One region of the Halomonas sp. E14 genome, then DNA from elsewhere that is predicted to be linked to it. Evidence: predicted binding sites of a transcription regulator. Region 1 holds the regulator's gene; each other region holds the start of a gene.
The links. Region 1 encodes sigma-54, which starts transcription at its own class of promoters, with help from an activator protein. Its sites were predicted from a motif close to TGGCACNNNNNTTGCTNT; they were not measured.
Positions count from the first base shown of each region.

Region 1 (4,256 bases):
GCCGGGTGCACCGCCCTACATTCAGGCGCTGGCCGATTGGGTCACCGAGCGCCCCGGCGGGCATGGCGCCGTTCGCGAGATCTGCGACACGCTGCTGGAAGCGCAAGGCCATCGCGACGCCCTGGTCGATACCTACCTGCTCAGCCGCCATTGAGCGCCATCATGGCCGCGCTGAGTCGACTGCTGCGCTCGTCCTACCGCTTTTGGCTGCTGCTGTTGTTGCTGCTGCTGGGTGGGCTGCTGACCTGGCTCGACCCCTGGCGGCCAGCGCCGCCCGGGCCGGTACCCACCGACGAGGCCGGCGAGCCCGACTACTTCCTCGAGAACGTGCGCCTCACGCGTTACGACGCCCAGGGCGTGGCGCATCAGCGCCTGACCAGCCCCAGGCTGGTGCATACGCCCCACGACGACGTCACGCGCGCGCTCACGCCGCTGGCGCACCTGATTGACCGCGAAGGCCGCCTGTGGGTGGCCAGCGGCGCCACGGGACGCCTCGGCCCGGGCGGCAACCCGCTGACCTTGAGCGGCGAGGCCCGCCTGTTCGCCCCGGAAGAGCTGTGGCAGCTCGACACCGACATCCTGCACTTCGATGCCGACACCGGGCACGCCTGGAGCGACACGCCCGCCCTTCTCCAACAGCCGCCCCAGCGCATGAGCGGCGAGCGGTTCGATGCCTGGATCCATGACAACCAGGCACGTTTGACTGACAATGTGCGCGGCCATCATCCGCCCGCACGCCGCACCGCCACCAACGAGGAGTCCGATCCATGATGCGTATCGTCCCGCTGCTGACCCTCGCCCTGAGCGCGCTGTTTTCGGTCGCGCCTGCCCTGGCCCTGGAGAGCGATGCCAGCGCGCCCATCGAGGTCGAGGCCGACCGCCTCGACCTGGACAACGTGGCAGGCACGGCGATCTACACCGGCGACGTGGACATTCGCCAGGGCAGCATGCGACTCACCGGCGACCGGGTCGAGATCCGCCGCAATGCCCAGGGCGAGCTGACCCGCGCCATCGCCACCGGCGAACGCGCCTACATCCAGCAGCAGCCCGCTCCGGACGAGCCGCTGGCCCGCGGCTGGGGCCGTACCATCATCTATCACGTGGCCGAACGCCGCGTGGAGCTGATCGACCGCGCCGAACTGCAACAGGGCGGCGATACCTTCGATGGCGGCTACCTGGAGTACTTCCTCGACCGCCGCGTGGTCCAGGCCCGCGCCGAGGGAGAAGGCGTCGAAGGGCGTCAGCGCATTCGCATGACCCTGCAGCCGGAGCGCTGAGATGACGACGAAGACGCTGTACGCCAGGCACCTGGCCAAGAGCTACAAGCGCCGCCGCGTGGTGCACGACATCAGCCTGTCCATCGCCCAGGGCAGCATCGTCGGGCTGCTCGGGCCCAACGGCGCCGGCAAGACCACCTCGTTCTACATGATCGTCGGGCTGGTCAAGGCCGATGCCGGCAACGTCTGCATCGACGAGCTGGATCTCTCCAGCAGCGCCATGCATGAGCGCGCACGAGCCGGCATCGGCTACCTGCCGCAGGAGGCCTCGATCTTTCGCAAGCTGTCGGTGGCGGACAATATCCTGGCGATCCTCGAGACGCGCCGTGACCTCGACAAGCGTGGCCGCCACGCACGGCTGGAGCAGTTGCTGGAAGATTTCCATATCACCCACATTCGCGACAACCTGGGCATGAGCCTGTCTGGCGGCGAACGGCGGCGGGTCGAGATCGCCCGCGCCCTGGCGACCGAGCCCGCCTTCATCCTGCTTGACGAACCCTTCGCCGGCGTCGACCCCATTTCCGTCGGCGAGATCAAGGGCATCATTCGCCAGCTCAAGGCACGCAACATCGGTGTGCTGATCACCGACCACAACGTGCGCGAGACGCTGGATATCTGCGATACCGCCTATATCGTCGGCGACGGCCAGATCATCGCCGAAGGCGATGCCGACACCATCCTGGCCAATCGACGCGTGCGGGAAGTTTACCTCGGCGAAGATTTCCGCCTCTGACGCCCCCTTGTTCCTCACAACACACTGATGCTGCAGACTGTCAAGTGTTGGGGCATGAAATTTGCGCATGGCATGCATATTGCAGCAACACATCTTGCAACCAACGCTCAAGCGGAATAGGGTGGTTTTTTTCGGCAGATGAGCACTTTCTCTCATGGCCATGAAAGCCTCTTTGCAACTGCGAGTCGGCACCCAGCTGACCATGACGCCACAGCTGCAGCAGGCCATCGCCCTGCTCCAGCTCTCCACGCTTGATTTGCGCCAGGAAATCCAGCAGGCCCTCGAGGCCAACCCGATGCTCGAACTGGACGAGCAGTACGGCGAGACGCGGGTCGACGACGCCCCCCCGGACGACTGGAACGACGACATTCCCTTAGAGCTGACCACCGACAGCGAGTGGACGGACACCTATCCCGATCACGGCAGCGCTGGCAGCGGCGAAGGCCCTGACTTCGAGCGCCAGGCCAGCGCTCAGAGCCTGGCCGGCCACCTGACCTGGCAGCTGGCCATGACCGACCTCAGCGAACGCCAGCGGCTGATCGCCGAAAGCCTGATCGATGCCGTCGACGGTACCGGCTACCTCACCCAGTCGCTTGATGATGTGCGCGACGGGCTTCGCCAGCAGGGACTCGACGGACTGACCACCCGAGAAGTGGAGCAGGTCCTGCTGCGTCTGCAGCAATTCGAGCCGACCGGCGTTTTCGCCCGCGACCTGCGCGAATGCCTGCTGCTGCAGCTGGCCACGCTGCCCGACACCACTTCGCTGCTGCCCCAGGCGCGCCGGCTGGTGCGCCAGTTCCTCGAAGCCCTGGCCGCCGACGACCGCCGCTTGCTCAAGCGCCGCCTGGGGCTCGACGACGAAGCGCTGGAGGCTGTCATCGGGCTGATTCGCTCGCTCGACCCGCGCCCTGCCAGTGCCTACGTCGAGGTCAGCGGCAACTACGTCACGCCCGACCTGCTGGCCATCCATGACGTCCACGGCTGGCGCGTCGAGCTCAATGCCGAAGCGCTCCCTCGGCTGCGCATCCAGCCCGACTACATGTCGCTGGTGAAGCGCGCCGACAAGAGCGCCGATAATCAGTTTCTCAAGGATCACCTGCAAGAGGCGCGCTGGCTGATGAAGAGTCTTGCCAGCCGCAACGACACCCTGCTGCGGGTCGGCAGCGAGATCATGGCGCGCCAGATCGACTTTCTCGAGCAGGGCGAGGAAGCCATGCGCCCGCTTATCCTGGCCGACATCGCCCAGGCCGTTGAGATGCACGAATCGACCATTTCACGCGTGACCACACAGAAGTACATCCATACGCCGCGCGGGGTGTTCGAACTGAAGTACTTCTTCTCGAGCCACGTGGGCGGCGGCGAGGGCGATGCGCACTCCAGCACCGCGATACGTGCACGGATTCGCAAGATGGTGCAGGATGAACCTCCACGCAAGCCGCTTTCCGACAGCCGCCTGGTCGAGCTGCTCGAAGAAGAAGGCATCCGGGTCGCCAGACGTACCGTCGCCAAATATCGTGAGGCCATGGGTATCCCCTCGTCGAGCGAACGCAAGCGTTTCCGCTAGGCTTGAGAGGCGGGTTTGATCCCGGACAAATGCGGGTAGCGAGGGGGTTTGCTAGGCCCTAAAAAGGGTTACAATCGAGCCACCACTCGACGGACGAAGGAGCCTGTCATGCAAGTCAATATCACCGGCCACCATGTAGAGCTGACCGATGCCCTGCGTGACTACGTAAGCGAGAAGCTGAACCGCGTTCAGCGTCATTACGACAACATCACCAACGTCCACGTCACCCTGTCGGTAGAGAAGGAACGTATGCTGGCCGCCTGCACCCTGCACGCAGCCGGCGCCGATCTGCATGCGGAAGCCTCCGATCCCGACATGTACGCCGCCATCGACGCCCTCACCGACAAGCTCGACCGCCAGATGGTCAAGCACAAGGAAAAGGCCCAAGCCCGCGCCCAAGGCGCCGGCATTCGCTGAGACGCCATGTCACTAGAAACCATTCTGCCCCCGGAGCGCGCCCTGTTCGGCGTGCCCGGGGGCAGCAAGAAACGTGTGCTGGAGTTCTTCAGCACGTTCATCGCGCAGAATACCCCGAGCCTCGACAGCCAGGAAGTGTTTGCCCGGCTGGTGGGGCGTGAACGCCTTGGCAGCACCGGCATCGGCAACGGGGTTGCCATTCCTCACGCAAGAAGCCCGCACTGCCACAGCCCGGTAGCGGCCTTTCTGAAGCTGGCCGAGCCGA
Region 1 is NZ_CP199423.1:2,453,186-2,457,441, forward strand. Features, by position in the region: gene ACT7B3_RS11460 (KdsC family phosphatase) at 1-154, shown strand, start outside; gene lptC (LPS export ABC transporter periplasmic protein LptC) at 163-771, shown strand; gene lptA (lipopolysaccharide transport periplasmic protein LptA) at 768-1,277, shown strand; gene lptB (LPS export ABC transporter ATP-binding protein) at 1,279-2,010, shown strand; gene ACT7B3_RS11480 (RNA polymerase factor sigma-54) at 2,165-3,574, shown strand; gene hpf (ribosome hibernation-promoting factor, HPF/YfiA family) at 3,683-3,991, shown strand; gene ptsN (PTS IIA-like nitrogen regulatory protein PtsN) at 3,998-4,256, shown strand, end outside.

Region 2 (4,256 bases), 2.1 Mb from region 1:
CTGGCTCAGGAGCTTGTCGACCAGCGTGGTCTTGCCATGGTCGACGTGGGCGATGATGGCAATATTGCGCAAACTCTCGATACGAGACGGGGTTACAGCTGTGTTCATAGGGTGTGACTCATCAACAGGGGCGCACCTATGTACACATCGGAGGACGTACCCTAGGCGCGGGGTAGGGAGTGGAGGCGCATTGTACAGACTAGGAAGGGAGGCGAATAGCACAACCTCATGCTATCGGTAGACGTCGGCTCGTTCACTTCGACTGCGCCGCTTGCCGGATTGGCCCGCCGGGCACGAAAGAAATGAGGCGCGGCAACGGAAAAATTCAGCAACGGAACCTTTCCTTACTTTTATACACTGATAGCCACACAGCTTCGCTTTGCAGGCTGGCAGCGCATCGCCGCTCGCCAGGCCGCAGCGAGCAGGGAACTCAGCATACAACATCTACGTCACGCGACGGGTCCTGGCACTTCGTCACGCCTCGGCACAAGCCGGCCGGTTCGAACGCTGCGGTTCGTATTGGGCTAGTGCCTGTGTCCGACAACACCGGGTCGCGCATCGCACGCGCATGGCAGGTTGCCGTGCCATGGCGTCATGCAGGCGCGCTCGGTGCGCCTCTTCGTTGATCTACTCGGCGGTGACCCCGCAAGTATGGAGCTTCTAGCGGCTATGTTCCTCAGTAGCACTCTTCTGGATGCCCGCATGGTTGGTGCGCAGCTGCCGCGCCATCTCGGTGCGCTCTGGCGGGCCTCGCGCCGCTGGCCGGGAGAGCACGAGATTCTGGTGGTCGACGATACCGGCGACCCCGGGCTGCAGGCCATGGTCGAGCGTTACGGCATCAGGCTGGTGCGCTGCGACCGACGCCGGTTGGGCGAGCGACTCAACCTGGCCGCCCACGAGAGCCAGGGTGAGGTGTTGCTGTTCCCCGGCCGCGTGTCGCGGCGTGCCATGACCAAGCTCGGCGGCATGCTGGGCGAGGCGTGCCGCGGCAGCTGGGATGCGGTGGTCTTGCCGGGCAATCGGCTGGGCGTGCTGGCGCGCTGGTGGTGGCGCCTGCATCGCCCCTCGGACTCGGACGCCATTTGCGTCAAGCGTGACTGGTTCGAGCGGATCGGTGGCTGCGACGAGCAGTACGACCGCCAGGCCCTGGCCGAACTGGTCGAACGCCTGCGCGCCTGCCGTGCCCGGGTGCTGCTGGAAAGAGGCCGGGCCAGCGCCGCCACCTTGCCCTGACGCAACAAGCGCTCCGACGGCCAGCGAGGGCACGCACGCCGCGATCCAATCTGCCTTCTTTCGGTGCATTTTCCTTTCTCGCGCACCTTTATGGTGCAGACATTCCTCGCCGGGCACCATCGAGCGAGCCGCCATGCTCGCTATGGCACATGGTGGTGCACATCCCGCTTCGAATAACTCCTTGAATTTCAGCGGCAAGAAAATTTTCGAGCGTCGCTGGTGCAAATTGGCACGCTGCCTGCATTGTATTGGCTAGCGCCATGTTCGTGCATGGTGATCGTGGGCAGCCGAACTGCCGCGTGCTACAAACATGCTGGAATGAACCAGCACTGGTCATCAGCCAACGAATCGAGCCAATGCTCAAACGGAGGACACCATGTCAGCCAAGACTCTCGCCCTGATCGAAGAACATGATGTGAAGTGGGTCGACCTGCGCTTCACCGACACCCGGGGCAAGGAACAGCACGTCACCATCCCGGCTCGCGATGTCAACGAGGAGTTCTTCGAGAACGGCCAGATGTTCGATGGCTCCTCCATCCATGGCTGGAAGGGCATCAACGAGTCGGACATGATCCTGCGTCCGGAAGACGGCACCGCTTTCCTCGACCCGTTCACCGAAGATTCCACCTTGGTGCTGCGCTGCGACATCATCGAGCCGGCCACCATGCAGGGCTACGAGCGCGACCCGCGCTCCATTGCCAAGCGCGCCGAGGCTTACCTGCAGTCCACCGGCCTTGGTGACACTGCCTTCTTCGGCCCCGAGCCCGAGTTCTTCATCTTCGACGAGGTGCACTGGAAGTCCGATATCGAGGGCTCCATGTACAAGATCACCTCCGAAGAGGGTGCCTGGTCGACCGACCGCCAGCTCGAAGGCGGCAACCTGGCCCACCGTCCGCGGGTCAAGGGCGGCTATTTCCCGGTGCCCCCGGTCGACAGCTTCCATGACATCCGTGGCGCCATGTGTAACACCCTGGAAGCGATCGGCCAGACCGTCGAAGTGCATCACCACGAGGTGGCCAACGCTGGCCAGAACGAGATCGGCGTCAAGTTCAACACCCTGGTGAAGAAGGCCGACGAAGTTCAGGAAATGAAGTACGTGATCCACAACGTGGCCCACGCCTACGGCAAGACTGCCACCTTCATGCCTAAGCCGCTGGTCGGCGACAACGGCAGCGGCATGCACGTGCACCAGTCGTTCTGGAAGGATGGCCAGAACCAGTTCGCGGGCGACCAGTACGCCGGCCTGTCGGAAATGGCGCTGTACTACATCGGCGGCATCATCAAGCACGCCCGTGCCCTGAACGCCTTCGCCAACGCCTCGACCAACTCCTACAAGCGCTTGGTGCCGGGCTTCGAAGCGCCGGTCATGCTGGCCTACAGTGCCCGCAACCGCTCTGCGTCGATCCGTATTCCGTATACCGCAAGCCCGAAGGGCAAGCGCGTCGAGGTCCGCTTCCCCGACCCGACGGCCAACCCCTACCTGTGCTTTGCCGCCATGCTGATGGCCGGTATCGACGGCATCAAGAACAAGATCCACCCCGGCGACGCCATGGACAAGAACCTCTATGACCTGCCGCCGGAAGAGGGCAAGAAGGTGCCGACCGTGGCGCACAGCCTGGATCAGGCCCTGGATGCCCTGGACAAGGATCGTGCCTTCCTCCTCGAAGGCGGCGTGTTCACCGACGACATGATCGACGCCTACATCGAACTGAAGATGGAAGACGTGGAGCGCATCCGCATGACCACGCACCCGATCGAATTCGATATGTACTACAGCTGCTGATCCCTCAGCGGCAAGCGCTTCACCGCAGGCGGCCGAGCCGCCGATGGTGACACGAAAGGGGCCCCCTCGCGGGGCCCTTTTTTGTCGTACACTCAAGCCTGCGGCGGGGCCGCAGGCTGCTTCATGCCCGCCGCCGAGGCGGGCCTACACCTCTGGGCGCGTCGGGTTGAGCAAGGAGATCACGCCATGACGAAGGCTGTCGCGCTACTCATTCTCTGGTTGATGGCCGCATCGGCCTTCGCCACCACCATCTATCGTACGGTCGATGCCCAGGGCAACGTGATCTTCAGCGATAATCCTGAGCGCGGCGGCGAAGCGGTTCAGCTGGCGCCGCTGACGGTGGTGCCGGCCAGTGCCGGCGAGCGGCGCAGCGTCGTGGCGCCTCGCGTGGAAGGCATCGCACCGCGGGTGCCGGCGGCGCCGGGTCAGCCGTTCATGCCCTACGACACCTTCCGCATTTTCTCTCCCCGCCAGGGCGCCGCGCTGCCGGCCAGCCACGCCGGCAACCTGCAGGTGGCGCTGCTGATCGAGCCGCCGCTGCGCACGGACCATCAGGTTCGCCTCTTGGTCGACGGCCGGGTCAGCCAGACGGCGCTGCACACCTCGGCCTTCATGCTCTCCAACCTGGCCAGCGGTCGCTATGAGCTTCAAGCGGAGCTGCTCGACGCCCGTGGCGAGATTCGCCATCGCACGCCGCCGGTGTCGCTGGTGGTGGAGCGCGCCGGCCCGCCCTAGCTATGGTCGCCGTTACCCGGCGCGTTTCCGCCCGAAAGTGGGGTTGCAGGACGTCCGGTGCGGTGGCGCTGTGACGGTGCGGGCGCCTGCCCGCACCGGGTCGAGCCCGCCCCGCCTTGGCTACCCCGTTGCCCTGTTGTACGGCTGGCGCGTTTTTTGGCGCACCAATATAGTGCATTAAAGTCGCCCGCCCAGGCCTTGGCCGCTGCCTGCCCTGCCGCAAGGCAGCGCCGTTGCGCGGTTTTCTCTTTTGGCGCACTTCTTGCTAAGTACTTGTAGCGAGTTGTTGGGTGCGTTGCGCTACGGCAACGCCATCGGCGCCATGCCGGTGCACGCCCCGTAAACAGAAGGCTATGCCATGTACCGACGCTTGATGGAACATCTCACCACCGCCGTGCTGCTGCTCGATGGCAGGCTGCGTCTGCGTTGGATGAATCCGGCAGCGGAAGCGCTGCTTGCGGTCAGCCTGGGGCGGGTGCACGGGCTGCGCCTGGCGGCGCTGCTG
Region 2 is NZ_CP199423.1:331,538-335,793, forward strand. Features, by position in the region: gene typA (translational GTPase TypA) at 1-108, opposite strand, end outside; gene ACT7B3_RS01485 (glycosyltransferase) at 703-1,233, shown strand; gene glnA (glutamate--ammonia ligase) at 1,610-3,016, shown strand; gene ACT7B3_RS01495 (DUF4124 domain-containing protein) at 3,203-3,751, shown strand; gene glnL (nitrogen regulation protein NR(II)) at 4,110-4,256, shown strand, end outside.
Region 2: a site for sigma-54 is predicted at 1,461-1,478, ahead of glnA (glutamate--ammonia ligase). Genes of this name have one in related genera too.

Region 3 (4,256 bases), 1.2 Mb from region 1:
CGCGCCAGAACTCGATGAACACCACGCAGAAGCTCTTGACGATGGGCATCTGCGAGCGCCTCCCCAGGGCCAGCAGGATACCCAGCGGCAGTGCCGCCACCATGCCCACCACCGCCAGGATCAGGGTCAGCATCAGCCCGCCCCAGCGGTGAGTTTCCACCACCCGCAGGCCGAAATAGCCGCCGTAGAGCATGACGTAGGCGAACACCGGGAACACCAGCAGCGTGGCGATGGCCACCCAGCGCTTGAAGGGCAGCCGGGGGATGGCCAGCCAGGCGATCAGCACCGCGAAGGACGCGAATACGGTGTCGACGCGCCACAGCTCGGTGCGCGGGTAGAGTCCGTAGATGAACTGGGTCAGGCGGGCGTTGACGAACACCCAGCAGGCCCCCTCCCGCGAGCAGTCGTCGCGGCTGGTGCCCACCCAGTCGGCGTTGATGAAGGCCCACTGGATCGTCGGGGTCAGCAGCACATACAGCAGGTAGAGCCCCAGCAGGGTGAAGACCGTGTTGATCGGCCCGCTGAACAGGTTGGCCCGCAGCCAGGCCAGCGGCCCCACCGTGTTCTTCGGTGCCGGGCGCGCCTCGATCATCTTGGGTTGGATTGTCATGGCGCTTCTCCTAGCGTTCCACCAGCGCCACGCGGGCGTTGAACCAGTTCATGAACATCGACACCAGCAGGCTGATGGTCAGGTAGACCGCCATGGTCATGGCGATCACCTCGATCGCCTGCCCGGTCTGGTTGAGCGTGGTGCCGGCGAACACCGAGACCAGGTCGGGATAGCCGATGGCCGTGGCCAGCGAGGAGTTCTTGATCAGGTTGAGGTACTGGCTGGTCAGCGGCGGGATGATCACGCGCAGCGCCTGGGGAATCACCACCAGCCGCAGTACCAGACCTTGGGGCAGGCTCAGCGCCTGGGCCGCCTCGGTCTGCCCATGGGGAATGGCCTGGATGCCTGAGCGCACGATCTCGGCGATGAACGACGCCGTGTAAATCGACAGCGCCAGCCATAGCGCCAGGAACTCGGGGATGACGGTGATCCCGCCGCGGAAGTTGAAGCCACGCAGCTCCGGCACGTCCCAGGTGATCGGCACCCCGGTGGCCAGCAGCACCAGCAGCGGCAGGCCCAGGATCAGGCCCAGCGAGATCCAGCCGGCCGGCAGCCGCTTGCCGGTGGCTTCATGGCGCCGCTTGTTCCAGATCGTCAGCACGATGCTGGCGACCACGGCCACCCCCAAGGCCAGCGGGATCATGCCGAAACCCGACTCGAATAGCGGCTCGGGCAGGTAGAGCCCGCGCACGTTGAGGAAGATCACCTCGCCCAGCGAGTAGCTGTCGCGTGCCGATGGCAGGGTGCGCAGCACGGCGAAGTACCAGAAGAAGATCTGCAGCAGCAGCGGTATGTTGCGGAAGATCTCGATGTAGCCGCTGGCCAGCCGGGCGATCAGCCAGTTGGGCGAGAGCCGGGCGATGCCCACGGTGAAGCCGATAACGGTGGCGGCCACCACGCCGAGAGCGGAGACAAGCAGCGTGTTGAGCAGGCCCACCACGAAGGTACGCCCGTAGGTGCTCTGCGACGAGTAGTCGATTAGGCTCTGGACGATGCCGAAGCCAGCAGTATTATTCAAGAAGCCGAAGCCGGTGGTGATGCCTCGGGCGGCCAGGTTGGCCTGGGTGTTGCCGATGATGTACACCAGGAAGGCGGCCACCGCGAGGATCAGCAACACCTGGAAAATCAGCGCACGTTTGGCACGATCACGCCAGAACGGCGGCTTGGGGCCGATGGAGTGGGCCTTGGGTCGAACGGACATGGACAAGCTCTCCGCCTGGATCCGTCAAGCAGGTGATCAGGCACCCGGCCCGGGGTTGCCGGGCCGGGGCACTAACGGTTCAGGGCGCCGACGTGGCGCCCTGGCGGTAGGCTCAGCGGATCGGCGGAGCGTACTGAATGCCGCCTTCGGTCCACAGGGCGTTGATGCCGCGTTCGATTTCAAGCGGCGACCCCATGCCGACGTTGCGCTCGAAGCTCTCGCCGTAGTTACCGACCTGGCTGATGATGTTGTAGGCCCAGTCGGCGGAGAGGCCCATACCTTCGCCGTAGTTGCCGTCACGTCCCAGCAGGCGGGCGATGTCCGGGTCATCAGACTCGAGCATCTCGTCGACGTTGTCCTGGGTGATGCCCATCTCCTCGGCGTTGAGCATGGCGAACAGCGACCACTTGACGATGTTGAACCACTGGTCGTCGCCCTGGCGTACCACCGGGCCCAGCGGCTCCTTGGAGATGACTTCCGGCAGGATCACGGACTGATCCGGATCGGAGAGCTGAATGCGCAGCGCCGCCAGCTGGGAGGTATCGGAGGTCAGCACGTCGCAGCGACCGGCCTCGTAGCCGCCCACAGTCTGCTCGGAGGTGTCGAAGACGATGGGGTCGAACGTCATGCCGTTGGCGCGGAAGTAGTCGGCCACGTTGAGTTCGGTGGTGGTGCCGGACTGTACGCAGATCGCCGCACCGTCGAGATCCTTGGCGCTGGAGACGCCGAGATCGCGGTTGATCATGAAGCCGATGCCGTCGTAGAAGGTCACGCCGGTGAAGTTCAGGCCCAGGGTGGTGTCACGCGTGGTGGTCCAGGTGGTATTGCGCGACAGCACGTCGACCTCGCCGGACTGCAGCGCGGTGAAGCGCTCTACCGCGTTCAACGAGATGTAGCGTACGGCCTCGGCATCGCCGAATACCGCTGCGGCCACGGCACGGCAGACGTCGACGTCCAGCCCCTGCCATTCGCCCTGATCATCGGGCGCGGAGAAGCCCGGCAGGCCGTCGCTGACACCGCACTGCACCGCGCCGCGATTGCGGGTTTCGTCGAGCGTAGAGGCCTGGGCGGTCGTGGCGGCGCCCAGCAACAGCGCACCGGTAGCAGCCAGCAGGACAACATTGTTCTTCTTCAGCATCAGGTTTTCCCTCGTTGACGAGTGTTTATTGTGACTTGTGGGGTCATGCAGGAGTCCGTGCCGCTTTTCCTGCGTACGTCCAGACACTAGCAAAGTTCGTTCCACTAGGGCGAGATGGCAGTGCCACACACTTTTTCAACGTAATTCGATAAGAAATCTTGCCGAAACGCGAAGAATTGAGCAAAACGCTCAGCGGGCGTGCCAAGCCCCATGCCCCGCCGGAGTGCAGTGCGCGCCACCCTTCCCCGGCATGGTGCAGGCTGCCCGACGACCCACACGCCGACGCCCCGGCAGGAAGCCTGCCGGGGCGTCGGGTACCAGGCCGGGCAACGCCGGCCAAGTATCAGCTGCGGATAAGGTAGTCGAACGCGCCCAGCGCCGCCTTCGAGCCTTCGCCCATGGCGATGATGATCTGCTTGTAGGGCACGGTGGTGACGTCGCCGGCGGCGAAGATACCGGGCACCGAAGTCATGCCGCGCGCGTCGGTGACAATCTCGCCACGCTCCGACAGCTCGATGGAAGAGTCGGTCAGCCACTCGGTGTTGGGCACCAGGCCGATCTGCACGAAGATGCCTTCCAGCTCGAGCCGCTTGATCTCGCCGCTGGCCCGCTCTTCGTAGCTCAAACCGTTGACCCGGGTGCCGTCGCCGTTCACCTCGGTGGTGCGGGCGCCGAGGATGATCTCGACGTTGGACAGGCTGCGCAACTTCTTCTGCAGCACGGCGTCGGCGCGCATCTCGTCCATGAACTCGATCAGCGTCACGTGGCCGACGATGCCGGCCAGGTCGATGGCCGCCTCGACGCCGGAGTTGCCGCCGCCGATCACCGCCACGCGCTTGCCCTTGAACAGCGGGCCGTCGCAGTGGGGGCAGTAGGCCACGCCCTTGTTGCGGTACTCGGCTTCGCCGGGCACGTTCATCTCGCGCCAGCGGGCGCCGGTAGAGAGAATCAGCGTCTTGCTCTTTAGGCGCGCGCCGGATTCGAACTCCACCTCGTGCTCGCCGCCCTGGTCGGCGGCCGGAATCAGCTTCACGGCGCGCTGCAGGTTCATGATGTCGGCTTCATATTCCGTGACGTGCTGCTCGAGCGCCGCGGCCAGCTTGGGGCCTTCGGTGTAGGGCACCGAGATAAAGTTCTCGATTGCCATGGTATCGAGCACCTGGCCGCCGAAGCGCTCGGCCGCCACGCCGGTGCGGATGCCCTTGCGCGCGGCGTAGATGGCCGCCGCAGCGCCGGCCGGGCCGCCGCCCACCACCAGCACGTCGAACGGGTCCTTCTCGTTGAGCTTGGCCGCCTCGCGCTGGGCA
Region 3 is NZ_CP199423.1:3,638,152-3,642,407, forward strand. Features, by position in the region: gene ACT7B3_RS17155 (amino acid ABC transporter permease) at 1-610, opposite strand, end outside; gene ACT7B3_RS17160 (amino acid ABC transporter permease) at 621-1,811, opposite strand; gene ACT7B3_RS17165 (amino acid ABC transporter substrate-binding protein) at 1,924-2,949, opposite strand; gene ahpF (alkyl hydroperoxide reductase subunit F) at 3,293-4,256, opposite strand, start outside.
Region 3: a site for sigma-54 is predicted at 3,036-3,053, ahead of ACT7B3_RS17165 (amino acid ABC transporter substrate-binding protein). Genes of this name have one in related genera too.